Regions from separate parts of the Mesorhizobium sp. P2_E7 genome, predicted to be linked through region 1. Evidence: predicted binding sites of a transcription regulator. Region 1 holds the regulator's gene; the other holds the start of a gene.
What was found. The regulator PhoB, encoded in region 1, activates phosphate uptake and scavenging genes when phosphate is short. The targets are predictions, from matches to a motif close to TGTCATNNANCTGTCAT.
Positions count from the first base shown of each region.

Region 2: a site for PhoB is predicted at 9,690-9,706, ahead of AC1DYC_RS06665 (bifunctional 2',3'-cyclic-nucleotide 2'-phosphodiesterase/3'-nucleotidase). Genes of this name have one in related genera too.

Region 1 is NZ_JBFUER010000003.1:230,970-245,835, reverse strand. It holds gene pstC (phosphate ABC transporter permease subunit PstC) at 1-349, shown strand, start outside; gene pstA (phosphate ABC transporter permease PstA) at 346-1,662, shown strand; gene pstB (phosphate ABC transporter ATP-binding protein PstB) at 1,680-2,504, shown strand; gene phoU (phosphate signaling complex protein PhoU) at 2,546-3,250, shown strand; gene phoB (phosphate regulon transcriptional regulator PhoB) at 3,267-3,956, shown strand; gene AC1DYC_RS20245 (ROK family protein) at 3,987-5,222, opposite strand; gene xylF (D-xylose ABC transporter substrate-binding protein) at 5,491-6,531, shown strand; gene AC1DYC_RS20235 (sugar ABC transporter permease) at 6,677-7,993, shown strand; gene AC1DYC_RS20230 (ATP-binding cassette domain-containing protein) at 8,005-8,817, shown strand; gene AC1DYC_RS20225 (CHASE domain-containing protein) at 8,983-10,629, shown strand; gene AC1DYC_RS20220 (YMGG-like glycine zipper-containing protein) at 10,668-10,910, opposite strand; gene AC1DYC_RS20215 (hypothetical protein) at 10,994-11,320, opposite strand; gene AC1DYC_RS20210 (hypothetical protein) at 11,471-11,653, opposite strand; gene AC1DYC_RS20205 (sensor histidine kinase) at 11,835-12,872, opposite strand; gene AC1DYC_RS20200 (DUF1328 domain-containing protein) at 13,040-13,207, opposite strand; gene AC1DYC_RS20195 (response regulator) at 13,433-14,227, opposite strand; gene AC1DYC_RS20190 (NepR family anti-sigma factor) at 14,441-14,644, shown strand; gene AC1DYC_RS20185 (RNA polymerase sigma factor) at 14,648-14,866, shown strand, end outside.
Region 2 is NZ_JBFUER010000001.1:1,308,746-1,323,611, forward strand. It holds gene AC1DYC_RS06620 (hypothetical protein) at 1-73, shown strand, start outside; gene kdsA (3-deoxy-8-phosphooctulonate synthase) at 126-971, opposite strand; gene AC1DYC_RS06630 (VOC family protein) at 968-1,840, opposite strand; gene AC1DYC_RS06635 (glycosyltransferase family 4 protein) at 2,125-3,417, shown strand; gene AC1DYC_RS06640 (hypothetical protein) at 3,414-4,391, shown strand; gene AC1DYC_RS06645 (GNAT family N-acetyltransferase) at 4,388-5,398, shown strand; gene AC1DYC_RS06650 (Dabb family protein) at 5,428-5,718, opposite strand; gene AC1DYC_RS06655 (hypothetical protein) at 5,834-5,968, opposite strand; gene AC1DYC_RS06660 (class I SAM-dependent methyltransferase) at 6,231-7,481, shown strand; gene AC1DYC_RS06665 (bifunctional 2',3'-cyclic-nucleotide 2'-phosphodiesterase/3'-nucleotidase) at 7,611-9,590, opposite strand; gene AC1DYC_RS06670 (NAD(P)/FAD-dependent oxidoreductase) at 9,729-10,994, opposite strand; gene AC1DYC_RS06675 (5-formyltetrahydrofolate cyclo-ligase) at 11,175-11,837, shown strand; gene AC1DYC_RS06680 (hypothetical protein) at 11,972-12,430, shown strand; gene AC1DYC_RS06685 (Lrp/AsnC family transcriptional regulator) at 12,427-12,900, opposite strand; gene ald (alanine dehydrogenase) at 13,057-14,172, shown strand; gene AC1DYC_RS06695 (DUF1203 domain-containing protein) at 14,618-14,866, opposite strand, start outside.

The sequences.
Region 1 (14,866 bases):
CTCGCTCGGCCTGGGCGCCACGCGCTCGGAGACGATCAAGCGGGTGATCCTGCCGGCGGCACTGCCCGGCATCGTCGGTGCCATCCTGCTAACTGCGTCGCGCGCCATCGGCGAAACGATGATCGTCGTGCTGGCGGCCGGCGTCGCCGCCAATCTCACCGCCAATCCATTCGAGGCGATGACGACCATCACCGTCAAGATCGTCAACCAGCTGACCGGCGATCTCGAGTTCAACTCACCGCAGACGCTGGTCGCCTTCGCGCTCGGCCTGACGCTGTTCGCGCTGACGCTGGTGATGAACATTGTCGCCCTCTACATCGTGCGCAAGTACCGGGAGCAGTACGAATGACCGACATCCCCCTGGACACGATGGCGGGTGCTGTCGCGCGCCCGCGCCGCGACATCGGGCTGAAGGCGCGCTACGCCGCCGAACGCCGCTTCCGCATCTATGGTGTGATTGCGATCTCGGTCGGCCTGGCGTTCCTGGCCATCATGCTGATCACCATCGTCTCGAAAGGCTACACCGCCTTCTGGCAGACGACGGTGACGCTGCCGATAACCTTCGACGAGAAGGTGATCGATCCCTCCGGCAAGCGCGCCACCGATCCGAACGTGCTGATCAAGGCGAACTATCCCAAGCTCGCCGAAAACGCACTGGTCGCCAAACTCGGCATCGATCCCGCCAACAAGCCGATGATGCTGAAGCTCAAGGGCTTCCTGTCGGAGGGCGCCCGCGTCCAGCTGCGCGACATCGTCGCCGCCGATCCCTCGGTGATCGGCACGACGCGTGACGTCAACATCCTGGCCGCCGCCAATCTCGACTCCGCCTTCAAGGGCCAGATCGACCTCAGTGTCGATGAAGCCCGCCGCAAGGTGTCCAACCAGCAGATCGATTGGATGAACAAGCTCAAGGCCGATGGCGTGATGGCCGAGCATTTCAATACGGGCCTGTTCACCTATGGCGCCTCCAGCCGGCCTGAGACGTCGGGCATGGGCGTGGCGATCATCGGCTCGTTCTACATGATGGTGATCGTGCTGTTGCTGGCGCTGCCGATCGGCGTCGCCGCCTCGATCTATCTTGAGGAATTCGCCAAGAAGAACCGCTTCACCGACCTGATCGAAGTCAACATCAATAATCTGGCGGCGGTGCCGTCGATCGTCTTCGGCCTGCTCGGGCTTGCCGTGTTCATCAACTTCCTCGGCATGCCGCGCTCGGCCGCCTTCGTCGGCGGCCTGGTGCTGACATTGATGACGCTGCCGACCATCATCATTGCCACGCGCGCCGCCCTTGCGGCGGTGCCGCCGTCGATCCGCTCGGCAGCGCTTGGGCTTGGCGCCTCCAAGATGCAGATGGTGTTCCAGCACATCCTGCCGCTGGCCGCGCCCGGCATCCTGACCGGCACCATCATCGGCCTGGCGCGCGCGTTGGGTGAGACCGCACCACTGCTTCTGATCGGCATGGTCGCCTTTGTCGCCGACTATCCGAAGACACCTTTCGACCCGGCAACCGCGCTACCGGTGCAGATCTACATGTGGGCAAACGAGGCCGAACGCGCTTTTGTCGAGCGCATGTCCGGCGCCATCATCATCCTGCTGGTCTTCCTCATGGCCATGAACATCACCGCGATCGTGCTTCGGCGCCGGTTCGAGCGGCGCTGGTAGAAAAAAGGCAATTTGGTATGAACATCATGACCGAACAGTCCCTTGAAAACGCAGTGGGCGACAAAATGAACGCCAAGTCGAACGAAGTGATCAAGATGCGCGGCGACAAGGTCGGCGTGTTCTACGGCGAGAAGCAGGCGCTGTTCGACGTCAATCTCGACGTCCGCCAAAACCAGGTGACCGCGCTGATCGGCCCGTCCGGCTGCGGCAAGTCGACCTTCCTGCGCTGCCTCAACCGCATGAACGACACCATCGATTCAGCGCGGGTGACCGGCAAGATCACGCTCGATGAGGACGACATCTACGACAAGAACATCGACGTCGTCGAACTCAGGGCTCGCGTCGGCATGGTGTTCCAGAAGCCCAATCCGTTCCCGAAGTCGATCTACGAGAACGTCGCCTACGGCCCGCGCATCCATGGCCTGGCCAAGCGCAAGTCCGACATGGACCAGATCGTCGAGTCGAGCCTGAAGAAGGCGGCGATCTGGAACGAGGTCAAGGACCGCCTGCAGGAACCCGGCACTGGCCTGTCCGGCGGCCAGCAGCAGCGCCTGTGCATCGCGCGCGCCATCGCGGTCTCGCCGGAAGTGATCCTGATGGATGAGCCCTGCTCGGCGCTCGACCCGATCGCCACCGCCCGCGTCGAGGAGCTGATCGACGAACTGCGCCAGAACTACACTATCGTCATCGTCACCCACTCGATGCAGCAGGCAGCGCGCGTGTCGCAACGCACGGCGATGTTCCACCTCGGCTACCTGGTCGAGGAGGGCGCCACCGACAAGATGTTCACCAATCCCGACGACAAGCGCACCCAGGACTACATTACCGGCCGCTTCGGCTGAGCCGTCCAGCGGTTGAATTTTCAGGCACGAGGACCAGGATCATGGGTGAACATACCGTCGCCTCCTTCGATGAAGAGTTGGGCCAGATCAGCAAGCTGATCCGCGACATGGGCGATCTGGCCGGGTCGATGGTCAGCGGCTCGACCAAAGCGCTGCTCACGTCGGACAACGCGCTGGCGCAGCGTGTGGTTTCCGATGATGCCATCATGGACGCGCGCCAGCGTGAACTCGACGACCGCGCCATCACGCTCATCGCCAAGCGCCAGCCGATGGCCAACGATCTGCGCGCCGTGGTCGGTTCGATCCGCATGGCCGGCGACCTCGAGCGCATCGGCGATCTCGCCAAGAACATCGCCAAGCGCGTCGGCACTGTGGGCTTGAGCGTCACGCCGCGCGACCTCTCGCATTCCATCGATGCGATGGCACAACTGGTGCTGATCCAGGTGCAAGGGGTGGTCGAGGAATATGCCGCCGCCGATGCGGCCGCGCTGGCGAAGCTCAGGAATGAGGACGAGCGCATCGACGTCAAATACACGTCGGTGTTTCGTGAACTCTTGACCTACATGATGGAAGACCCGCGCAACATCACTGCCTGCACGCATCTTCTGTTCTGCGCCAAGAATCTGGAGCGCATCGGCGATCATGTCACCAACATCGCTGAAAATGCGTATTATGTGCTGACCGGCCAGCAATTGCCTGCCAATCGCCCGAAGCAGGACGAGACGGCGATGGCCACGTCGGCCTGACAAGGGTGAACTGCTGATGATTGCGCCACGCATCATGGTCGTGGAGGATGAGGAGCCGCTGGGCGTGCTCCTCCGCTACAACCTCGAATCCGAAGGCTACCAGGTCGAAGTGGTAACGCGCGGCGACGAGGCCGAAATCCGGCTGCAGGAAAATGTGCCCGACCTTCTGGTGCTCGACTGGATGGTGCCGGCGGTGTCCGGCATCGAGCTTTGCCGGCGGCTCAGGATGCGGCCCGAGACCGAGCGATTGCCGATCATCATGCTGACCGCGCGTGGCGAGGAGAGCGACCGCGTGCGCGGGCTTTCGACCGGCGCCGACGATTATCTGGTCAAGCCGTTCTCGACGCCGGAATTCATGGCGCGCGTGAAGGCGCTGCTGCGCCGCGCCAAGCCGGAAGTCCTGTCCAGCGTGCTCAAGGTCGGCGACATCGTGCTCGACCGTGAATCGCACCGAGTCTACCGCAAGAAGAGCGAGATCCGACTGGGGCCGACCGAGTTCCGCCTGCTCGAATTTATGATGCGCCACCCCGGCCGTGTGTTCTCACGCAGCCAGCTGCTCGACAATGTCTGGGGCGAGACGATCTACATCGACGAACGCACGGTCGACGTGCATGTCGGTCGCTTGCGCAAGGCGGTCAACAATGGCCGCATGCCGGACGTCATCCGCACCATCCGCGGCGCCGGCTACGCCATCCGCGAAGACTAGAGCCCGGCGCGCCGGGCCGTCGCCGGCCTCTCAGGCGACGTGCTTGCCGGTCTTCGCTTGAATGCCGGGCGCGAAAATCTCCTGGTCGACGAAGCTTAGCGCCCGCATGGCGCAGCCCTCGCGGATCAACGGCAGTTCGTTGGGCTCGGTGTCGAAGGAGATCGACTTCGAGTGCTGGCCGCCGGCGGTCTGGGCGATCGCCTCGCGCAATGCCGGCTCGATCAGGTCGAAGGCGGCGGCGCTGACACCGACCATGGCGACAGGGGCGGGGTCGATCAGCGCGAACAGGCTGCCAAGGCCGAAGCCGAGCGCCTCGCCCGCCTTGCGATAGGCTTCGCGCTCCGGGCCATCCGTCTCGCGGGCGCGTGCGGCCAGCGCCCGCATGTCGGCGTCGCCGACATCGACCGGTTCGGCATCCTCGCTCATCATCTTTGCGCTGCGCCAGATAGCGTAGTTGCCGGCATAGGCCTCGACGCAGCCGCGCCGCCCGCAACGGCACAGCGCGCCGCCGGGCCGGTGGATCATGTGGCCGAACTCGCCGCCGGACGAATGGGTGCCGGTGAACAGTTCGCCCTTCAGCACCAGCCCCATGCCGATGCCATGCGAGAGCAGGATGGCGATGAAATCGTCGCGATAGCGGTCAGGCTGGCGCCATTGCAGCGCCACCGCCATCATGTTGCAGTCGTTTTCCATGGTGGCCGGAATGCCGAATTCCGCTTCCAGTATGTCGGCGAAGGCAATGTCGGTCAGCGGTGTGATCGGCGACCACAGCATGGCGCGCGCATGCGAATCGGTGATGCCCTGAATGCCCATGGCAATGCGGGCGACGCTCTGGACGTCGAGGTCGGGATCCTCGAGCCGGCGTCTGACAATGGCAGTGCATTCGCCGATCAGTTCGTCGCGCGAAATGGTCAGCGTGTCGAGCCGGCGCTGTTCCTCGGCGACCACCTGGCCGGCATAGTCAATGACGGTGACGGAGAGGAAGTTCAGCGACAGCACCACGGTCATCACCGCCGCCGCTTCCGGGTTGAGGCCAAGGCCGACCTGCGGCCGGCCGCGTTTCAGCGCGCCGGTCTCGCCGGGCTTGCTTTCGGCCAGGATGCCTTCCGCAATCAAATCCGACGAGATCGCCGATATGGTCGAATGGCTGAGGCCGGTGGTCGCCGCGATCTCGGTCCGCGACGGTTGGCCGGCACGGCGCACGGCCGAAATCACCATCGCACGGTTGCGACGGCGCAAATCGTCGTGGCGGATTCCAACCGACATTTTTGTTTCCTCCCGGTCCTCCTCGCGCCTCATGATAATGAAGGCGGTCAGGGGCGCTACGCAAATATTGGCAGAAGCCGGCGGCGCTGTCATTGTTTATTGCGAGTCTCGAAAAAATTCGCGGAGGCCATCAGATTCCATCAGAATCGATGTTGACAGCGCCTCGCCGTTGGACCAGTATTTTTTCGAGGCTCGAAAAAATAGAGCCTCTGTGTGCCGGCCTTCGGGCCAGTTTTGTCGCGCCGCGCGCGGCGCAGGGAGGATTAACATGAACAGATTTGCAGCCGCCATGCTGGCGGGTGTCGCCATGTCGCTGACGCTGGTGTCGGTCGCGCAGGCGAAGGACAAGGTCATCGGCGTGTCGTGGTCGAACTTCCAGGAAGAGCGCTGGAAGACCGACGAAGCGGCGATGAAGGCGGCGATCGAGGCTGCCGGCGACAAGTATATTTCCGCCGACGCGCAGTCCAATCCCGGCAAGCAGCTGACTGACGTCGAAAGCCTGATCTCGCAGGGCGCCAATTCGCTGATCATCCTGGCGCAGGATGCCTCCGCCATTGGCCCGGCGGTGCAGAAGGCGCTGGACGAAGGCATTCCGGTGGTCGGCTATGACCGCCTGATCGAGAACAAGGACGTCTTCTACCTGACCTTCGACAACAAGGAAGTCGGCCGCATGCAGGCTCGTGAAGTGTTCAAGGCCAAGCCGGAAGGCAACTATGTCTTCATCAAGGGCTCGGGCTCCGATCCGAATGCGGATTTCCTGTTCGCGGGCTCGATGGAAGTGCTCAAGGAAGCCATTGACTCGGGAAAGATCAAGAATGTCGGCGAAGCCTATACGGACGGCTGGCTGCCGGCCAACGCGCAGAAGAACATGGAACAGTTCCTGACCGCCAACGACAACAAGGTCGATGCCGTGGTCGCGGCCAATGACGGCACCGCCGGCGGCGTTGTCGCCGCGCTGACGGCGCAGGGCCTTGCCGGAACGGTTCCCGTCTCGGGCCAGGACGGCGACCATGCCGCTCTGAACCGCATCGCGCTCGGGACCCAGACCGTATCGGTGTGGAAAGACGCGCGCGAGCTCGGCAAGAACGCCGCCGAGATCGCCTCGCAGCTCGCCGACGGCAAGAAGACGAGCGATATCGCCGGCGCCAAGGATTTCACCACGCCTGGCGGCAACACCGTCAAGTCGCTGTTCTTGACCCCCGTCGCGATCACCAAGGACAACCTCAACGTCGTCATCGACGCCGGCTGGATCAAGAAGGACGAAGTCTGCACCGGCGTCGCCGCCGGCAGCGTCGCAGCCTGCAACTAAGCTTGGTCTGTTTCCATTCGATATCGACGCCGCGGCCCAAAGCCGCGGCGTTTTCTCAACAAGATTTGTGTTTCCGCCAGAGGCGGCTAACTTCTAGGCTGTGGTCCGGCATCCGCGTCAGACGGCAAGCCGCTGGGAGGACATCATGACCGACACAACCTCGCCTTCGCAGGCCGACACAGCGCGTGCGTCGGAACTCGGCCCGGTCGCCCGGTTCCTGAAGGCGACCGAGATCGACACCCGCATGCTCGGCATGATCGGCGCGCTGGTGATCATCTGGATCGGCCTGCATATCCTGTCGGGTGGTCTCTTTCTGACGCCGCGCAATTTGTGGAACCTGTCGGTGCAGACATCAGCCGTCGCCATCATGGCTTGCGGCATGGTGCTGGTCATCGTCATGCGCAACATCGACCTATCCATTGGCTCGGCCGAAGGGGTGATAGGCATGGTGATGGGCTTTGCCCAGGTGCACTTTCTGGTGCGCTTCATCGGGCTGGAACTCGGCAATCCGTGGATCTGGGTTCTGGCTTTGGTCATCGGCCTGGCGCTCGGTCTTCTCATCGGTGCCTTCCAGGGCTTCATAATCGCCTATCTCGAAGTGCCGGCCTTCATCGTCACGCTGGGCGGCCTGTTGGTCTGGCGCGGCGCAGCGTGGTGGGTGACCAGCGGCCAGACCGTGGCGCCGCTCGACGCCACTTTCCAGCTGATGGGCGGTGGTCCCGCCGGGTCGATCGGCGCGACCTGGAGCTGGGTTGTGGGCGTCGTCGCCTGCCTTGCCGTGGTGTTTGCGTTGTTCAACGGGCGCGTGCAGCGCAAGCGCTTCCGCTTCCCGCTGCGCCCGGTCTGGGCCGAAACCCTGATGGGCACCGTTGCCTGCGCAATCATCCTGGGCGCGGTGTGGGTGGCCAATTCCTATCCATGGCCGGTCGGCATCGTGAACCGCTATGCGGCCGCCCACAACATCACCGTGCCCGATGGCGGACTGTTCATTGCGCATGGCATCGCCATTCCTGTGCTCATGGCAATCGCGGTCGGCGTTGTCATGACGTTCATCACCAACCGGACGCGCTTCGGCCGCTACGTCTTTGCCATAGGCGGCAATCCGGAAGCCGCCAATCTGGCGGGCATCAACACGCGCTGGATCACCATGAAGGTGTTCATGATCATGGGCGTGCTGGCAACGATCGCCGCGGCGATCTCATCGGCCCGGCTGAATTCGGCCACCAATGCGCTTGGCACGCTGGACGAGCTGCTGGTGATTGCCGCCGCCGTCATCGGCGGTACCTCGCTCGCCGGCGGTTCGGGAACCATCATCGGTGCCATGCTCGGCGCGCTTTTGATGCAGTCGCTTCAGTCCGGCATGGTGCTGCTCGGTGTCGACTCGCCGCTGCAGAGCATCGTCGTCGGCGCCGTGCTCGTCATCGCGGTGTTTCTCGACACCGTCTACCGCAAGCGGGTTTAGGGAGAACGATCATGACTGAGAAAACCGCTCCCTCCGCTGCTCCCGCGGGCACGCCACTGGTCGACATGCGCAACGTCTCGATCGCTTTCGGCGGCATCCGCGCCGTTGACGATGCCTCGGTCGATCTGTTCCCTGGCGAAGTGATGGCGCTGCTTGGCCACAACGGCGCCGGCAAATCGACGCTGATCAAGATCCTGTCCGGCGCCTACAAGCGCGATGCCGGCCAGATTTTCGTCAACGGCCAGGAGGCTTCGATTTCCAACCCGCGCGATGCCAAGAAATACGGCATCGAAACCATCTACCAGACGCTGGCGTTGGCCGACAATGTCGACGCCGCCGCCAATCTGTTCCTCGGCCGCGAAATCATGACGGCCTGGGGCACGCTCGACGATGTCGCCATGGAGGCCGAAGCACGCAAGGTGATGGGCCGGCTCAATCCGCGCTTCCAGCGCTTCAAAGACCCGGTGATCAAGCTGTCGGGCGGCCAGCGCCAGTCGGTGGCGATTGCCCGCGCCATCCTGTTCAACGCGCGCATCCTGATCATGGACGAACCGACGGCGGCTCTTGGTCCGCAGGAAACGGCGCAGGTCGGCGAGCTGGTCAAGCAACTCAAGGCCGACGGCATCGGCATCTTCCTGATCAGCCATGACATCCACGACGTGTTCGAACTTGCCGACCGCGTCTGCGTGATGAAGAACGGCCAGGTCGTCGGTACCGCGCGCACCACCGACGTCACCCAGGACGAGGTGCTCGGCATGATCATCCTCGGCAAGTGTCCGCCCGGCGCCATTCCGGGTCCGGGCGCGCTGAAGATCGCCGCCTGAGACAAACACTATTATCGGCTGACGGTCATCTTCTCCGATGCGCGATCGATAAGCCGGCTAACATCTGGAACGTGATGTGCCAGCTGTCACGATGGTTTGGCCTCGCCATTGTGTTGGCGCGGTGACGTGCCATAAAGGTCCCAGAGACATGGGCCGCAGCATCCTTTGAAGAAGTTTTTCCCGATCGTCGCCTTCATTGCCGTCGCGCTTATCAGCCTGACGATGGCAGGCTTCGCCTACTTCGCCACCCAGGAGGCGGCACGGATCAAATTCGAGGCGACGGCCGACGATGCGCTCAACCGCATCGAAAGCCGCATCGACCTGCATCTGTCGCTGCTGCGCTCGACGCAGGCACTGTTCGACGCCCGCAATGGCGAGATTTCGCGAAGCGAATTCGAGGCCTTCTTCAGTGCGCTCGATGTCGACAGCAATTTTGCCGGCCTGCGCGGCATCGGCTATCTCAGGCTGGCCAAAGCCGGCGACGAAGCGGCGGTCGAGCGCGACATGTTGCGCGACCGTGGCGTGCCACACGCTGTCTATCCGGACTCGTCACAGTCCTGGCGCACGCCTATCGTGCTGTTCGAACCGCTCGACCCCTCCAACGAGTCGACCATCGGCTACGACATGTTCACCGAACCGGTGCGGCGCGAAGCGATCGAAAAAGCGATGGCCGATGACGCGCAGCATGCAAGCGGTCTGGTTCAACTCGGCCAGGGCACGGGTGCGGCGCAGACTTTTACCGGCTTCCTGGTCTTCGTCAGGCTCAATGTCGAAACCGCGCCGGATGGCATCAACGCGTCCAGATCGTCGACTTCAGGCTTTCTCTACGCCGCTTTCCGCGCCCGCGATCTGTTCCAGACCGCGCTCAGCCGCTCACCGCTGCTGCCGGTCAACACTGAGGTCTATGACGGCAAGGTCGACGCCGGCAATCTTCTGTTCCAGTCGGAAACGCCGCCGGTTTCGAGCTTTGGCGACAGGCTGCTGGTGACGCGCAAGATCATCGTCGCCGGCCGGCCGTGGACGGTGCTGTTTCGGCCGACCAGCGCTTTCTCGCAGCCGTCGTCGCGCGCCATTCCGGTGATGCTCGGCCTGTTCGGGCTGCTCCTGGCCGGCGCCATAGCGCTGGTGGCCCGCTACCAGGAGCGCGCCTATGACGCCAAGTCGCTGTTGCACGAGACGACGGAAAAGAGCCTGCTCGAAAAGGATCTGATGCTGCAGGAGATGAAGCATCGGATCAAGAATTCGATCACACGGGTGCTGGCGATCGCGCGCCAGACGGCAGCACACGCCACCGACGTAAAGGAATTCTCCTCCTCCTTCTCGGCCCGCCTGCAGGCGATGGCGGCGTCTCAGGACATGCTGACGCGCTCGCGCTGGCAGAAGGCCGACCTTGGCGATCTCCTTCGCATCGAGCTTGGCCAGGTGTTCGGCAAGGAGCTTCCGGACGGGATATTGTCAGGGCCTCAGGTGCTGCTCGACGAGACGACGACGCAGGCGCTTGGCCTTACCTTCCACGAACTGGCGACCAATGCGCTGAAATATGGCGAGGCCGGCAATTCCGTCGGCGCGCTGAAGGTGGATTGGTCGTTCGAGGGGCGCGGATCCGGCAGGATGCTGGTTCTGAACTGGCGCGAGGCGGGGCAGAAGCAACTAGAAGCGCCGGCCAAGACCGGCTTCGGCACCAAGCTGATCGATCTCAATGTCACGCGCGAATTGCGCGGCACGATCGCCAGAGATTTTCGCGCTGACGGACTTACGGTGGAAATCAGGATCCCGCCGCCCGATACAGGCAAAAAAACGGAGACCGGCTAGCCGGTCTCCGTCTCGATTGTTTGACGCTTTGAAGCGGATCAGCAGCGAGCGGTGTAAAGCCGGCCGCGATTGTCGCGATACTGGCAATAGCCATTGCGCAGGTTGCGCACCAGCAGACCGGAACCGGCACCAACGGCTGCGCCGATGAGCGCACCCTTGCCGCCGCCAACCAGGCCGCCGACGCCGGCGCCAACCAACGTACCGACACCCACGTCCTGTTCGGTCGTGCTGCAGCCGCTGACGGCGACCACGGCAACCATGGCAATAATCAATTTCCGCATTGAGTCTCTCCTCACTTTCGTCCTCACTTTAATAAGCTCCAGCCGCCATTTAGCATGAAATGACGGCTTTTGCCCGCTCGATTTTATTGTTGGCGAAGATAGTCTTTTTCGGGGCGCGTCAAATCCGACGCAACCACGACGTTGGAAATCTGCAAGGATGCGTCGAGCGAACCGTCAGGGCGCACGTTCCAGACGATCTGGTCGTAGTCGTCCTCCAGGGCAGGATCGACGGCAAGACATTTGGCAACGACGTGCTCAGCCTGACCCTGCACGTCACCCATGGCGAAAGGCCGCTCGGCGGTGCATGCCTGCGCGGTCTCGAACACGCTGACCGGCACCGGCAGTTCGCGGCATTCCGTCATGCTGTTCGAACAGCCGATAACCAGAAGCAAAGCGGCGATGTGTTCCACGGCGAGGATCCTCTCGCCATAAGAACGGTCTGCAGCCGTCAAAGTTCCTGTGATGAAAGCTGGGGACGTTAATAATTGGCTGGCCAGGGAGCCAGACCGGACTCTCAGCTCAGCCTGACTTGGAGCAGTGTGAACTTGAGCGACCCTGGCTCAGCCCAGTTGCGACGCCAAGATCAGCACGATGGCGGCGACGAACGCGACAGCGGCGAAGCGAAGCAAGGGATGCCAGGGGTGCGGCGCAGGCGTGGCGGAAGCGTCCGGATCCTGAAAGCCGCTCATCGAGACGCGGGCGGCCTGTTCCAGCCTGTTCATGTCGGCAACCGTCAAGATCATTCCTCCCATACTTGCGTTGCAGGCCGCGGCCGAAGCGTTGGTTGAATCGGCCGAGAGCCGGCAATCTCTGGGAGCCTCAGCATCGGACTTTATGGTGAACAGCGGGTTAAGGAATCCGGCGCTCTGGGCTCTCTGCTTGACGCAATTCAGGACGGAATTGCTCTGAGGCAAATTCGGCCCATCACTCGGTTTCGAAATTGCCGTGCGGAACGACAAGCCGATATTCGAGACGGTCGCCAGTGATTTCCAGTGTCGCCGTGCCGTTCAGCGATGCCGGCACGACGCGTTCGAGAGCAACGCTGCCGAAGCGTTTCTCGGTGCGCCTATTGTCATTGGCGACGATGGCCTCGACCCAGGTCAGCGACAAAGCCGGCTTATCAACGGCCTCCGTGAGGTTCGACAGATTGGCGGTAACCTCGACAAAGCCATCCGGCCGCGCGAGGGCACCGTAGCTGAATGAATTGACGGCGAGCTCGTGCATGGCCAGGCCGATATGAAGCGCGGCGTTGGGATTGAGGTATGGGTTGACGCCATTGAAGCGCAGGCTCTGTGCGGGATCGGCGCCGTAGCGCACGACCTGGCCACGGACAAGCTCGCGTAGTGCAGCACCCCGCCAGTTCGACGACGTCACCAGATCCTGAGAGGAGGCCAGTGACTGCAACCGGCCGCGAAAGCGCGTCAGGAAATCGTCCGATGTCTCGGAATAGCGGCCGGTCTGGGTGGCAATGCTCTGGATGATGGCCAACAGGTTTTTCGAGCGGTGGCTGACCTCGCGCAACAGCGTCTTCAGCGTCTGTTCGCGGCGTTTCTGCTCGGTTGTCTCCACCATTGTGGTGACAACACCCTGAACATCGCCGCCATCGCCGCGATCGGCATCGACCCACACCTGGAACCAGCGGATGCCTTCGGCGGTGGGAACGCTGAGCTCGAGGCGTTCGGGATTGCCGGAAGCGATGACGTGGCGTTTCACGGCGTCGATGTGTTCGACCTGGGCCGGCGGCAGGATGCCGTTGCTGTCCGCAGTGTCGGAATCCCATGGCTCTCGCATGTTGCGCGCCCACACGGTCTTCATCTCGCGGTCCTGATACAGAACGGAAATGCCGGCATTGTGCAGAGCGTGGAGCAAGGCACGGCCGAGTTGTATCCCGCTTTCAGCGGGATGCAGGGCTATGACTTCGTCACTCCGCCCGCTTTCGCCTGTCTCGCCTCTGGCACGCATCAGTCACCTGTCCACCCACTCAAGCTGAACGATCCACGCAGAAATCAGTTCCTGAAGTAAGCCCTGAAACAGGTCCGCCGGACGGTGTCCCTTTGGGAGGACACCGCCCGGCGGTGGCTGGAAACCGTTTGAGGGGTGCGGCTTCCAGTGTTGGCTCGCTGCCGGTCTTACGACGCCCGCCTGAACAGGCCGGCCAGAAGCGAGATGACGAGGAAGGCGAGGAAGATGAAGAACAGGATTTGCGCGATGCCGGCGGAGGTACCGGCGATACCGCCGAAACCAAGCGCGCCGGCGATGATCGCCACAACCAGAAATACGAGCGCCCAGTAGAGCATGATCTGTCTCCTTCCGATGCTGAGATAAGAACGTGGGTGGTTGGTGTTTGTTCCACCCTTTGCCGAAAAAGGCAGCCTTTGGAAGGGCCCCGGACGCGAATTGATTCAGGCACGCGAGTGCGACCATGCAAGCGCGGCATGCAACGAACGACGACTGGCGATCGCCGGTGGACGATCGCCAGTGCCTGGCTACGCCGCGGGATGCGGCGAACGTTGGAGATTATGTCAGGCGGCGGCCTTGGCCTGCCGGTCGAAGAACAGCGCCTGGCTGATCAGCGCCTTGACCATGTCGGGATTGAACGGCTTGGTGACGAGGAAAGCGGGTTCGGGCCGCTCGCCGGTCAGCAGACGCTCGGGGAAGGCGGTGATGAAGATCACGGGCACCGAGGTCGACGACAGGATCTCGTTAACGGCATCGATGCCCGAGCTGCCGTCGGCAAGCTGGATGTCGGCCAGCACCATCTTCGGCCTTGTCTTGCCGAACATCGCCACCGCCTCGGCATGGGTGCGGGCGGTGCCGACCACACGGTGACCGAGGCTCTCGACCATTTCCTCGATGTCCATGGCGATCAGCGGCTCGTCCTCGATGATCAGCACGTCGGTCGCCACCTGGCGGGAAATCTCGTTGCTCGCCTGGGCAAGCAGTTCGGAGAATTCCCCGGCGTCGACATCGAGAACTTCAGCCGCCTCGTCTTCGCTAAAGCCTTCGACCGCAACCAGCAGGAAGGCTTGGCGTGGCCGTGGCGCAATGGCGTTCAGATTGGCGGCGGCTCGCTGCTCCCATGCCGATTGCGCCTGCTCCTGCGGAACGCGAATGGCAATGGAGGTGAACAATTTGGCGAAAACCTTGTAGATCGCGATGCGGTCGTTCGACGCTTCGGGGAAGATGTCGACGTCGGCGATGATAGCTTCGAGCATCGCGGCGACCAGCGCATCGCCACTCTCCTGCGATCCCGAAACGGCGCGCGAAAAGCGGCGCAGGAACGGCAGGTGCGGAGCAATGGTTGCGGAAAGGCTCATGATAGACGTCTCCCTCAGATGACGTGATTGCATAGATTCCAGGTCAAGCTGATTGCAAGCCCCGGCAAACAAACGCGGGTTTTGCGAAAAAGTTCCGAGGGTTGTGGAACGAATCTCCAGGGACCACGTTTGTGGTGCGATGGGCAACCAGACGAGGGGGCCGCTTTGCGTTGTGTAATAGGGCGGCTCGGGACGCTGGATTTTAAGGGCGAAATGAAGGACATGAATAAAGAAACACTGGCTGGCGTCGCTGACAGGCGCCGGGCCAATTCCGGCGACCCGCTCGGGGCGAATTCGGAAATCGGCCGCAAACTCAAACAATATTATGACGAGCTGGTCTCCGACAATGTGCCGGATCGCTTCGCCCAGTTGCTCAGCCAGCTGGAACAGGCCGAACCCGCACAGAAGAAGGACTGAGGCATGGCAGCTGTCTCACAAGGGTTCAAGACCGATTTGCTCGGCTCGATCCCGAGCCTGCGGGCCTTTGCCGTGTCGCTGACGCAGAATGCCGACAAGGCCGACGATCTGGTGCAGGAGACGCTGGTCAAGGCCTGGGACAAGCATGAGAGCTTCCAGCCGGGCACCAATCTCAAGGCATGGCTGTTCACCATCCTGCGCAATGAGTTCTATTCGCAGATG
Region 2 (14,866 bases), on a different contig from region 1:
GATACTGACCGTCACGGCGCCGATGCCGGGCGTCGACTACTACGCGGTCTTCGCGATCGACATGAGGCGATAAGGCCAGAACAACTGATGTCCCGGCGCCGACGCATCGCACCCGCCAGGATGCTTTAGTGGCCCTTGGCGATGCGGTCGAAGGCCATCAGTCTTTCGAGCAGAGCCGGCATGTCCTTCAGCGGCAGCATGTTCGGACCGTCGGAGGAGGTCGAATTGTCCGGATCCTGATGGGTCTCGATGAAGACGCCGGCGACGCCGACGGCCACGGCAGCACGGGCCAGCGTTTCGACAAAGCGGCGCTCGCCGCCGGAAGAACCGCCCTGCCCGCCCGGCTGCTGCACCGAATGAGTGGCATCGAAAATCACCGGCGCGCCGATCTCGGCCATCACCGGCAAAGCCCGCATGTCCGACACCAGTGTGTTGTAGCCGAAGGAAGCGCCGCGCTCGGTGGTGAGCACATTGGCGTTGCCGGAGCCGGTGATCTTGGCGACGACGTTCTTCATGTCCCAGGGGGCGAGGAACTGGCCCTTCTTGACGTTGATCACCTTGCCGGTCCTGGCGGCGGCGACCAGCATGTCGGTCTGCCGCGACAGGAAGGCAGGGATCTGCAGCACATCGACATGGGGTGCCACGATCGCACACTGCTCCTCGGTGTGGACGTCGGTCAGAATGGGAAGCGCAAATTCCTTGCGCAGTTCGTCGAAGACCGGAAGTGCTGCATCCATCCCGGCGCCGCGCGTCGCCGACAGCGAGGTGCGGTTGGCCTTGTCGTAGCTGGTCTTGTAGACGAGGCCGATGCCGAGCTTGCCGGTCAATTCCTTTAGCGCGCCGGCCATGTCGAAGGCATGCTGGCGCGATTCGAACTGGCATGGGCCGGCGATCAGCGCTAGGGCTGCATGGTTGTCGAAGACGACGTTGCCGACGGTTACCGACGAATTCGGTGACAGGGGCTTGTTCATTTGATCTCCCGGAAGATAAAAGCCGCGCCCTGCCCGGATGCCGGCTGCACGACAATTTCGTTGCCCGCTATATCGTGCTGGATGGCGTTGGCTGCAAGCAGCGTCGCCGTGGCATCGGCACTGCGGACCGAAAAGACGATTGCCGCGAAACGAAGGTCTGTCGGCGCGCCGGCCGCAATGCCGAGGCGCGCGGTGAAAGCCCCAGGATCGAGAACGGTCAGACACGCATTCGGCAGGTCGAAGACCGCGCCGCTCTCCTGCTTCATGCCTGCCACAGTCGAGATCAGGCTGATTTGCGTGGAAGGCGCATCGCTGACCGCCACGATTTCGGCAATGCCGGACACGCCATTGGCATGGGCCTGCAGGGCCGAGCGGTCGATCTTTGGCGCATTGATCCGCTCGCAGGCAAACAGAAAAGCGTCCGTTGAGCCGGCGCTGGAAGCGAAAGCCAGCTTGAACGACGCCACATCGCTCTTTCCGGCCGTATCCGAGAAGGCTCGCGAAAAGCTCAAGCTATTTCCCGCCGACAGGCCGGCCGAGACATAGCGCGCATGATCGTCATCGGCATTGCCGGTGCCTACCACCACAGCGGAAAAGCCCTCATCACCCAGACTGGTGCGATAGAGCTGGTCGCGCGCGACAAAGACATTGCCATCGGCAATCGCCCTTGCCGCTGCTTGCTCGTCGCCGACCGCGAGCGGTTCGAGATAGGTGCCGTCGGCGAAAAACACGCAGCAATTTTCGGTGCCGAAAGGGTGAATGCCGGTCGGCGCGACGATGAAGCCAAGCGATGCCAGCCGCGCCCGCGCCACAGCGAGGCTCGCCGTCGGCAGCACCAGATGGTCAAGCGGATGGGGTTTGCTGATCATGCCGGCGCGGTGTGCATCATTCCGGAAATTGGTTCAAGCGTTTCTGCCGCTGGCGTTCGGATCGCGGCCGCGTCCGCCCATGATGAAGCATGCGATTCCTGGACGGTTTCCTGGAATTTTACGCAAACCGGAAGCCAAGCTGGCGCGACGGCATCCCCCGCGCGGGAGATGTCGGCAGTCTCGCTTTGGGTGAAAAGGCGCTGAAGTGCGATTCGGTTTTCGAATGGCAACCGTTGCCCCCGTTTGAATTTCTGGCCCGTTTGGACTTGTGGATTGAGCGATAGATGACGGGCAGCACGTTCAGGATCTTGCGGATCACGCCGCATTTCTATCGCCCCGGCACATGGCCGGCGGCTTTCGACCCGGTCGGCGGGCTGCAGAACCAGACCTGGACCATCGCGCAAGGCATGGACCGGGCGGGCGTCTCCCAGACCGTTCTCACCACCTACATTCCGGGCAGCCCGAGGCAAGTGCAGCTGTCGCCAAGGATGCGCGTCACATGCGCCGGCTGCTGGCTGCCTGAGATGATGGCCGGCCCCTTGCTCTGCTTCACCTGGTTTCTGGCGGCGCTGCCGGAGCTTTTTCGCGCCCGTACCCGCTATGACGTCGTCCACATCCACTTCAACCATTCCATCTGGTGCAGAGCGATCGCTCTCCTCGTCAGCTGGTTGAACATCCCGCTTGTCGTGTCGATGAACACGCCGCTGTGGTCGGGTCTTCAGGAAGCGCTGCGGCTTAAGGGCAAGCCTTATGACGTGACACGCTGGGTGGAGCAAAAGGCCTTGCACGCCGCCGACCGGGTTATTGCCTTGACCGAACGATATGGCCGGGAGATCGCAGCCGAGATGGGGCTCGATCGCAGGAAGGTGCCGGTCATTGCCGACGCGGTCGACGCTGCAGCCTTTCAAAGCCCGATCGCTCACGAGGCGCTACAGGCGTTGCGCACCGAACATGCTATTCCTGCTGACCGGCCGGTCGTCAGCTTCATCGGCCGCATCAGTGCCGAAAAAGGCTGGCAGGATTTGCCAGCCTTTGTCGAGCGACTGTCCGAACAAGGCTTGTTCGTGCTGATCTGCGGCGACGGTCCCGACCGGCGCAAGCTTGAAACGGCGCTTACGGCGATCGCCCGGCCCGACGCCTGGGCCATCACCGGTTTCCTGGAGCCGGCCGAGGTAAAGAAGGCGCTCAGGATTTCCGACGTCATGATCCTGCCGTCGCGACGCGAGGTGCTGGGCAGCGTCCTGCTCGAGGCGATGGCCGCCGGTGTCCCTGCCGTCGCTTATGCCGTGGGCGGCGTCGCCGATGTCGCCGGCTCGCCGCCGGCTTTGGCACTGGTGCCGGAAGGCCAGTGCGCGGAGCTTGTCGACCGAACGCTGGAACTCGTCGCCGACAAGGCAGCGCGGCAGATTTTAGTCGAACGCGGCCTCCGGCGGGTCGGAGATTTCTCGATCGGTTCGGCGGTTGCACTCAACCTCGACCTGTACGCCTCGATATTCAGTGACGCCCCCCATGGATCGCACTGTCTGGCAACGAGGCTGGCTTTGCAGGAGGACGGCGGTTCGCCGGATGCGACTTGATCAACATCGTCACCACGCGCAGTCATGCCTATACCGTTCGGCATCTGGTGCGCCAGCTGGGCAATGCGCGCCGCTGGAGCTACGAGCGCCTGTTCCGGCAGAAGGAACTGTGCTCCGGCACCTGGATATTCACCGACCACGAACGTCTCTCCAACTTCGAGATCGCGCTGGCCGCGAAGCTTGCCAACAAGCTCGAACAAGGCGGCGCCCAAGTGCTCAATCATCCGGCTCGCGTGCACAGCCGCTATGAGTTGCTGACGACCCTCAACAGGGCCGGGATCAACGGCTTTTCGGCCTGGCGCTGCGAAAGCCTGCCGCGACCGAATTCGTTCCCCGTGTTTATCCGCAACGAGTTCGATCACCTCTCGGGCGATCTCGAACTGATCGCCGATCAGGAGGCGCTCGATGCAACCCTCGACCGGATGAAACTGAACGGGATTCCGCTGACCGGCAAGTTGGTCATAGAGTACGCCGGCCAGGAGGTCAGCCCCGGAGTCTGGCAGCGTTTTGCCACCTATCGGGTCGGATACCGTATGATTGCCCATCACAATGTCGTCGACTTCAGCTGGGTGGCCAAAGATGTGGAGGACGAGCAGCGTGTGCTCGACCATCCGATGTTCGACAACTTCGTCGAGAATGAGCGCCGTTTCGTTGCCGACAACCTGTACGACGATGTCTTGCGGCAGGCTTTCGATCTCGCCGGCATCGACTATGGCCGCGCCGATTTCTCGCTGGTGGACGGGCGCCCGCAGATTTTCGAAATCAACACCAATCCCTACCATGCCTCGCATCGCACGCTCTATCGCGAGACGTATCCGGCCAGGATAGAGACGCAGCGGCTTGCCGAGGACAGGTTGTACGGGGCGCTGCGCGCCATCAACATGCCGAGCTACGACCGCATTGTGCTCGACGACCCTGCCCTTCAGCGGCAGCAGATGTTCAAGCGGCTTTTCACGGGGCTGAAGCGTGCTTGATCTTGCACGGGCGCACCGGTCTGACAGCCTGCCGGTCACTCAAATTCGAGGTCACCGACCATTTCGATTTCGGTTCGGTGGAATACCACCGGCTGTTCAGCCAGGCGCGAATGTCAGCCTTCCAGCACCCGGACTGGCTTGCCGCCTTCTACCGTCACCTGGCGCCAGCGCATGGCGCAAAACCGCTCGTGGTGACAGGCCGCGATGCCCAAGGCGACCTTCGCCTTGTCGTGCCGCTGGTCCGGCTCGCTGATCTGGATGGGTTGAGCCGCATCGAATACGCTTTTCTCGGCGTGACCGACTATGCCTGCCCGGTTATGGCCGACGGCACTTTGCCGGGGCCGGAAACGGTGCAGTGCTTTCGCGATGTCCTTGGCCCACATCACAGGCTGACGATCGGGCCCGTGCATCGCGACCATGTGCATCAATGGCGGTTGCTCCTGGGAACCGAACCCTTGACGCTCGACTTCGGTGCGCACGCTGTGGATTACAGCTTTCCCTACGCAGAATGGCGGCGCTCCAATCTCGGCACGCTTCATGCTGCGACTCTCGACCGCAAGGCGCGCCGGCTGGCAGATAGAGGCGGGCTTCGGCTGGAGCTTGTGCAAGCGCAGGATGTTCGCTCGGCCATGGTTGCGGCACGCGACTTCCGCGCAGGGCGCTTTCGCGGTGACCCGTTGCAGACGACACACGGCCTGGAATTCTACATCGACGTCGCCACCAGGGGAGCATGCTCAGGACTGGCGCGAACCTACCGCCTCGCCACTGAAGACGGTTGCATCGCGCTTGTCTTCGGGTTGGTCGACGGCGGATGCTTTCGCTACATTCTGCTCGCCTGCAACTACCCCCTCTACAGCCGACGTTCTCCCGGCCGCGTCGCACTCGACCGTGTCATGGCGGCGTGGGCGGTGGATGGCGGCACATCTTTCGATTTCACCATCGGCGACGAGCCGTTCAAGGCAGGCTTCGGCTGTTCGCGCAGCCCGATGTATGAATTCCGCTTGTGAAAAACGGGCGAGGTTTCCTGCCTGCCCGATCAGGCCACCGCCACGACATCGGCCGAATAGCGCAATTCGCGCAACGGTTTGACCCGGCTGGTCGTCTCGGCATAGAGCGGGTGCGCCTTGTAGGCGGCCAACGCCGCATCGTCCTCGAACTCTGCATAGACGACCACATCGATCGCGTCCGACAGCGGGTCGACCTTGGTGTTGAGCGTCACCTCGAACAGGTTTGAATGCGGGATCTTGCCCAGGTTGAGCAAGCCCGTGCGCACTGCCTCGACATCGTCCTTGCGCCGCGCGCTGAAGAAAACGATATGCCGGATCACGCCTGCCTCCACATCAGATTTGCCGGCATGTTTTGTGTGAGCGGGACGGCTGCGTCAACCGCCACGATGTCGCGCCCGGCGGTGCCGGAAGGCAACTTTGCAGAGGCGCAAAAAGCTAGCCCCCGCCGGTGACGTAGCGAACGATGCGCGACATCTCTCTGACCGAAGTGTCGAGATAGCGGCCACTGTTGTAGAGGCCGTCCCAGATCAGGAAAAAGGCGATGGCCATGATGACGACGACGTAACGCATGGCTGAAACTAACGTATGTGGCGGTTCGTAACCATAGTGATTTCGCCGAGGGTCGCGCTCTCCCGCGAATTCTGGCCTCGAGCCGGCTGTTTTTGGCCCAGCCGCGCCCACAGCTTGCCTCTTGAAGTTCTGGTGGATGCGGTGGAAGATTGTGGCGAAAATTCACGCAGGGTGCGGGGTTCGCGCCCGGCGAATGAAATGTGGAGGATGTGGAGGCCGGCAGATGTTGCGCCGTCACCGCGAAAGTGCAGGGGGATGTGAGATGGCTGTCAAGGAATACAAAGGCATAGGCGACGCCATCAGGCTGGACGAACTCAACTTCGCCGAGATCGTCAAGGGCTTGCCGGCCAAGGCGCGCATGGTGCTGTCGGCGGCGATGAAACTGCCGCGCGGTTCGCTGAAGGTGAGGATGCCGGATGGCCGCGCCGTTCTTGTCGGCGGCAATGCGCCCGGTCCCGACGCCGAACTGGTGCTGAAGAATTGGCGCCTGCCCGGCCGTGCCTTTTCCGGCGGCACCATCGGCGTTGCCGAATCCTACATGGACGGCGACTGGGAAAGCCCTGATGTAACCAGCTTCCTCGAACTGTTTGTCGTCAACTCGGCCGTTGGCGAACGCATCGCCGGCGGCGCCAGCTGGCTCATCAATACCGTCCAGCGCATCCGCCACTGGTTCAACGAAAACACCCGCACCGGCTCTAAGCGCAACATTTCGGCGCATTACGACCTCGGCAACGCCTTCTACAAGCAATGGCTCGATCCGAGCATGACCTATTCGTCGGCGCTCTATGCGACCGGCGCCAACGACCTTGAAAGCGCGCAGGCCGCCAAATACCGCGCCTTGGCCAAGGACACCGGCATCGGCAAGAAGGACCATGTGCTGGAGATCGGCTGCGGCTGGGGTGGTTTTGCCGAATTTGCGGCGCGCGAGATCGGCTGCCGCGTCACCGGCTTGACCATCAGCCGCGAACAGCACGACTTCGCCAAGGAGCGCATCCAGAAGGCGGGGCTGGCCGACAAGGTCGACATCAAGCTGCAGGATTATCGCGACGAAACAGGCACTTATGATCGCATCGCCTCAATCGAGATGTTCGAGGCGGTCGGCGAAAAATACTGGCCTGTGTTCTTCGGCAAGATGAAGGCCTGCCTGAGGCCCGGCGGCACCGCCGGCCTGCAGATCATCACCATCAACGAGGCCGCCTACGACACCTATCGGGCGCGGCCGGACTTCATCCAGCGCTATGTCTTTCCGGGCGGCATGCTGCCGACGCCGTCGATCCTGAAATCTCTGGGCAGTGACCACGGCCTTGCCCATCTGCGCGAGCGCGTCTTCCCGGACGACTATGCCCGCACGCTGGCCGAATGGCGTAACCGCTTCTGGCAATCGTGGGAAAAGATCGTCCCACTCGGCTTCGACGACCGCTTCAAGAAGCTCTGGGAGTTTTACCTCCACTATTGCGAAGCCGGCTTCAGAGCCAGCTACATCGACGTGCGCCAGGTGGTCTACAAGGCATAGAGCGTTTCACCGTTTCACGGAAACGGCGAAACACTCAATCGCTTTGTTTTGACGCAATTCCGAAGGGAAAACCGCTCACACTTTTCCTGGAATTGCTCCAGTGTGAGCGGGCATCTGCCCGCCCGCCCCTCAAAGCAGGATGCGGTACTTCGCGAACCCCGCTTCGCCCTCGCCCACCGGCTCGATCTTCAGCGATTTCACCGAGGCGATATAATCCTTTGCCTTGGGGCCGGTCTCGAACACCACGCTGGTTCCAGGCAGCGGCGTGAACGACCAATTGTCGTCCGCCGAGGGATTGATCGTGCCCTCGCTGACGACGTAGCGCACGATCACGTCGCGGTTGGTGTCCGGCGCCTCGTAGATGATCTTCGAAGCGTTGATGTCAGGGAAATTGCCACCGCCGCCGGCGCGGTAATTGTTGGTGGCGACGACGAATTTCGCTGCAGGATCAATGGGCTTGCCACCGAAGCTGAGGTCGACGATGCGGCTGGAGCTGGCATTGGCGACGCCACCCTTGGCATCGTATTTCGGCGGCTGCGACAGGTCTATCTTGTAGCTGACGCCGTCGATCACATCGAAATTGTAGGACGGGAATTCAGTGTCGATCAGCGCCTGGTCGGCTTTCCCAGCCTCGATCTTCCTGAAAATGCCGGCCGACATTTCCAGCCATTCCTTGACCTGCGCTCCGGTGATCTCAACCGCCCGTACCGTGTTCGGATAGAGATAGAGATCGGCAACGTTCTTGATGGCGATGTCGCCCACCGGCACATCGGTGTAGTAGTCGGCACCGTTGCGCCCGCCGGCCTTGAAGGGTGCGGCCGCCGAAAGCAGCGGCACATCCTTCCACTGCGTGCTCTTCAAGATATTCTTGAGGTACCAGCTCTGCGCCTGGTTGACGATCTGCACTGAGGGATCGTCGGCCACCAGCGCGAAATAGGAATAGAGCGGCGCCGACGTCTTGCCCACCGGGCGGCGAACATAGGCAAGCGTCGCCTCGTGGTCCGCCTTAAGCGCATCGACGATGCGCTGGTCGTCCGCCACCGTCGGCTTGTTCGCCTTGTCGACGCGCTCGTAGATCGGCCGTGCCTCCGAAGTCGCCGAGACCACGCGCCATTTCGATACATCGCGTTCCAGCAAAAGGTCGATCAGGCCCATATGCGAACCCCAAAAGCCGCCCATCACCGCCGGCTTGCCTTGCAGCGTGCCCTTTTCGGTGTCGACGCCGTCAAGCGCCTGAAAGTCCTTCTTGCCCGGGAAAACCAGATGCTGATGGCCGGTGAACACCGCATCGATGCCCTCGACGCCGGCGACGAAGAACGAGGCGTTTTCCATGCCATCGCCCTGTTTGATATCGATGCCGGAATGCGAGAGCGCAATGACGATGTCGGCGCCCGCCTCCTTGATCTCAGGCACCCAGGCCTTGGCCGCCTCGACGATGCCGCGCGTCCGGACATTGCCTTCGAGGTTCTTCAGGTCCCAGACCATGATCTGCGGCGGCACGAAGCCGATAATACCGATCTTGATCGGCTGCTCGGCGCCCGACCCGTCCTTGATCTTCTTGTCTAGGATGACGTAGGGCTTGAGATAGAGCTTGTCGTCGCGCGGGTTGGCGGCAAGCTCGGTGCCGCGGATCAGATTGGCGCAGACGAACGGAAAATTGGCCCCGGCCAGCACCTTGTCGAGAAACGACAGGCCGTAATTGAACTCGTGATTGCCGAGCGTCGAGCATTCATAGCCGAGCAGGTTCATGCCCTTCATGATCGGATGCAGATCGCCATCCTTCAGGCCCTTTTCGTAGGCGATGTAATCGCCCATCGGATTGCCCTGCAGGAGATCGCCATTGTCGATCAGCATCGCATTGGTGGCTTCCTTGCGCACCGCCGCGATCAGCGACGCCGTACGAGATAGGCCCATCGTGTCGTTCGCTTTGTCGGCGTAGTAATCGTAAGGCAGCACATTCACGTGGATGTCGGTGGTCTCCATGATCCTGAGATGCGCCTGGTTGGCCTGCGCGCGGGCGGAGAACGGATGCAGCATGATCAGCGCGCCTGTAGCGGCCGCACCGGCAAGAAAACCGCGGCGGGAGACGGGGTGGAGCAAAGGCGACATTGGTTTTCCTTCCCAGCGACGTGAACAGCCCAGCCCCGGCCGAAACCTTCGCGCCGAAAACTGGCCATGTCCATCGGGAAGTCAATCGATCAGCAAAAGGTGACGGCTGGATGAATATCCGTGGCCGACAGGAAGACCTCAGCCCTTGTCGTCATCGCCCTGGGTGATCAACCGAGCGCTGCGTTGGCCGGTAAAATAGATCCATAGCCAGCTAAGCGATACCGACAGCCGATTGCGGAAGCCGATCAGGAAGTAGATGTGGGCCACGCCCCACAGCCACCAGGCGACCCAGCCGGTGAGCTTGATCCAGCCGAAATCGATCGCGGCCGCCCACTTGCCGATCGTCGCGAGGTCGCCGGCATGCCGGTAGCGAAACGGACGCGGCGCGCTATCGCCGGTCAGCCGCGCCTTGATCGTCGCGGCAACATGCTTGCCCTCCTGCTTGGCGGAGGGCGCCACGCCTGGCACCGGCTTGCCATCCGGCCGCAACACATGCGCTGTGTCGCCGATGACGAAGATCTCCGGGTTGTTGGGCACGGTCAGATCGGGCTCGACCATCACCCTGCCCGCCCGGTCGACCGGCGCGCCCAGCCACTCTCCGGCAGGCGAGGCGGCAACGCCGGCGGCCCACAGGATCGTCCGCGCGGGAAGATGGGTATCGCCAAAGACGACGCCTTCGGCATCCAGGCGCGTGACGGCGCGGCCAAGCTCGACGGTGACGCCCAGCCGTTCCAGCGCCTTGCGGGCATAGTCGGACAGTTGCGGCGCGAAATTGGCCAGGATTCGGTCGCCCGCCTCGACCAGCACCACGCGCGCCTCACGCGTGTCGATGTTGCGGAATTCGCCGCGCAGCGTCTCATGCGCGAGCTCGACGATGGTGCCGGCAAGCTCGACGCCGGTCGGGCCGCCGCCGACAATGACCAGCGTTAGCAGCGCCTGGCGCTTGGCCGGATCGGTCTCGCGCTCGGCCTGCTCGAAGGCAAGCAGGATGCGGCGGCGGATCGTGGTGGCGTCCTCAAGCGTCTTCAGCCCGGGCGCAAACGGCTCCCATTCGTCATGGCCAAAATAAGCGTGGCGGGCGCCGGTGGCGAGCACCAGCGTGTCGTAGGGAACCGAACTGCCGTCCTCGAGCAGCACGCGGTTGGCTTGGCGATCGACGCCGGTGACGTTGCCCAAAAGCGTCGTCACATCCTTGCGCTTGCGCAACAGATGGCGGATCGGCCAGGCAACCTCCGACGTCGCCAGCGACGTCGTCGCCACCTGGTAGAGCAGCGGCTGGAAAAGGTGGTGGTTGCGCTTGTCGATCATGGTGATGCGCACCGGTGCACCGGAGAGCGCCCGGGTCAGTTCGAGACCGCCGAATCCCGCCCCCACGACAACGACATGATGGCTTGTTTCATTCATCGCACTCACCTCGTTTTCACCATCCTTATCTAGTGATTTTTGTGCACCGCAACAATCTCGTAGAGCGCAAGACTGCCATGCATCAAGGCTGCCCAAGACTCGCCTTCCAATGTCGCGAATGCCTATGTCGGCAGGCTCGGACGGGTATAGCCTCACACGCCAGGATCACGGGAGTGAGGCATGGCCAACGATCATGACGACGCCAAAGATGGCGAAGGCCCGGCGCAATATTTCTCGCCGCCTTGCTTCATGCATGAGCTCGATCCGGAATTCCGCTCGCCTTTGTCCGACTGGACCGATGTGCGCCGTTGGCGCAAGGCCGAGCGCGAACGGCTGATCGCGGCGCGTCTTGCTGTTTCAGCCGATGCGCGCGCAGCCATGTCGCAGCGTATTGCCGACGGTCTCGACGCGGTGATCGGCGACATTGCCGGCCGCATGGTCAGCCTCTGTTGGCCGTTTCGCGGCGAGCCGGACCTGCGGCCCTGGATGGCGTCGGTCAACGAACGCGGCGGCCGCACGGCGCTGCCCGTCGTTATCGAGAAGGGACAGCCACTGATCTTCCGCGCTTACGTCCCGGGCGACCGGCTGGAAAAAGGCGTCTGGAACATCCCGATCCCGGCCGAAGGCGACCCGGTGCTGCCCGATATCGTCATTTCACCGATCGTCGGCATCGATCCGCAAAACTACCGCCTGGGCTATGGCGGCGGCTTCTTCGATCGAACGCTGGCGGCAATGCCGTTCAAGCCCCTGGTCATCGGCGTCGGCTATGAACTGCAGCGCATCCCCACCATCTACCCGCAACCGCACGACATCCCGATGGACCGGCTGGTGACCGAGGCCTAAGCGCCCGTTCAACAAATGAAACCGGCTGGATTTCGCTAATGCCAAAAATCCGACTTGGTCGACGAATAGCATGATCTTCAAGGTGGCCACGCTGCGGAGCATCATTTCGACAGGCGCTCCGGGCGGATCCAACCATGTCCAGCCGCTCTGAACTGATTGCTTCGCAACGGGTGACACGGATGATCGGACGAACCATAGCAACCGCCCTTGCAATCGCGTTTTCCTTTTCGCCTGCGCATGCGCAACCACGGCATCGTTTGCCGAGCGGCTATAAATGGGGCCGCTGCCTGCTTGTTGCTGACGGTCAGACCCGCATAACCGGACGGTGCTCCTATCAAATCGAGCAAGGCGGCGATTTCAACATCCAGGGGCCCCGGCAAGTTTTTGCAGGGATCGACTATCCCGACACGCATAGTGGCGCCGGTGAAATGTCCGAAGATTACTGGGCGGATGTCTACAAGGACGGCTATGTCTGGGCGGGCTATGGCAACTCCGACATTCGCGCAACGCACGGCGATGAACGCTGGGAAGACCTTCGCCGCGAAGGCGCGTGCTATATCGGGAAGGACGTCCGGATCTGCCTTTGGCGTTAAGCCAGTTCCGGCTTCATGCCCATGGCGGTCCGATCGACGATCTCGCGCAAGGCAAATGACGAATTGATCTTGGTCACATGCGGCATCGCCGACAGCCACTCCTTGTGGATGCGCTCATAGTCGACCAGGTCCTTGGCGGCGATGCGCAGGATGTAGTCGTATTCGCCCGACATCAGGTGGCAGGACAGCACATTCGGGCAGCGCTTGATCGCCGCCTCGAAATCAGACAGCGTCTTTTCGAATTGCCCCGACAGCGAGATGTGCACGATCGCCGTCATCTGGTGGCCGAGCGCGGCATTCGAAAGCCGGGCGTGATAGCCGCGAATGGTGCCGGATTTCTCCAGATTGTCGAGGCGACGCGAGCAGGCAGACTGCGACAGGCCAACTCTTTCGGCCAGCGCCGCATTGGGTATGCGCCCATCCTTCTGCAAAGTCTCGAGAATGGCGATATCGATCCTATCGAGCGGCATTTCTAGTGATTCCTGCGAAAAACATGCTATTTGGCGCAACGATTATCGAAACGCATGATCCCGCGCAAGCGCATTCGCAAACACCTGCGCAACGATTCGTGGTTCACTGGGTTCATACAGGGAACGAGCCCAAAAGGGCCGGATGAGGAGAAGACAATGCGCGTCGGCTGCCCCAAGGAAATCAAGAACCATGAATACCGCGTCGGTCTGACGCCGGGCTCGGTCCGCGAATATGTCGCGCACGGCCATGAAGTGCTGGTCGAAACAGGCGCCGGCGCCGGCATCGGCGCCGATGACAACGCCTACCGCGCCGCCGGCGCCACCATCGCCAAGACCGCCGCCGACGTGTTTGCCAAGTCGGACATGATCGTCAAGGTCAAAGAGCCGCAGCCCAATGAATGGGCGCAGCTGCGCGACGGCCAGATCCTCTACACCTATCTGCACCTGGCTCCGGATCCGGAGCAGACCAAGGGCTTGCTCGCCTCCGGCGTCACAGCGATTGCCTATGAGACCGTGACCGACGACCGTGGCGGCCTGCCGCTGTTGGCGCCGATGTCGGAAGTCGCCGGCCGCCTGTCGATCCAGGCCGGCGCCACGGCGCTGCAGAAGGCCAATGGCGGCCGCGGCGTGCTGCTCGGCGGCGTGCCCGGCGTGCTGCCCGGCAAGGTCACAGTGCTCGGCGGCGGCGTCGTCGGCCTGCATGCGGCCAGGATGGCGGCCGGCCTCGGCGCCGACGTCACCATCATCGACCGCTCGATCCCGCGCCTGCGCCAGCTCGACGACCTCTTTGCCGGCCGCGTCCACACCCGCTACTCCACCGTCGAGGCGCTGGAAGAAGAATGCTTCTCGGCCGACATCGTCGTCGGCGCCGTGCTCATCCCGGGTGCTGCTGCCCCCAAGCTGGTGACCCGCGAAATGCTGTCGGGCATGAAGAAGGGCTCGGTGCTGGTCGACGTCGCCATCGACCAGGGCGGCTGCTTCGAGACCTCGCATGCCACCACCCATGCCGAGCCGACCTATGAAGTCGACGGCGTCATCCATTACTGCGTTGCCAACATGCCTGGCGCCGTGCCGGTCACCTCTGCGCACGCACTCAACAACGCGACGCTGCACTATGGCCTGCAACTGGCCGACAAGGGTCTGAAGGCGCTGGTCGACGACCATCATTTGCGCAACGGTCTCAATGTCCACAGAGGCAAGATCACCAATCGCGCCGTCGCCGAAGCGCTCGGCTACGAGTTGGTCGAACCGAAGGCGGTTTTGGCCGCCTGACCTGATCTAAAACAGCTTCTGCCTCCCTCACCCGCCGGTTGTACCGGCGGGTTTTTCTTTGTCCAAGATCCTAACATCGGAATTGAACAGGCTGGCAGACAACAAAAAAGCGGAGCCAAAGCCCCGCTTCCTCAGTCGTCGAGATTCCCGCCGGTTCATCCGCGGTCGGCAAATCCATCGACCTCTCCCTATTACCGTATGAATACGACGGGAGTGCGACAGCTCTCAACCGGTGCCGCCATGTTCGCGCCGATCGCTGGCGCTGTGTGAAGTGCTTCACATCAGACATTCGAAAAACCTGCGCAGACAGATGCTGCCAACTTGGCGGCCCCAGCTACCTCCCGAACGCCTGATGTCTCCTATGCAGGCCTCTTCGGCGGCAGCTTCCGTCACACGGTTCCCAACTGCCCGCCAGACCACCGGCGGGCATTTTTTTGCATTGCCGTCACGCGCGCTCGATGCGGCACTGATAGCAATTGTTGCGCGCCGAGCGGACATGGACATAAGCGATGTCGTCGCGCTCGAACAATGTCTCGGCTCGCGCCGCTATATCATGCGTCGGAATGACTCCGCCGCTGCCATAGACGATGCGGTCATTCGCTCCATAGCCGCGCACGATATAGTCGCTGCTCTCGAGCATGTCCGGAAGCGCTTCGGTTTCGGCTGCACGTTCGCATTCCTGCGCATGCAGGAA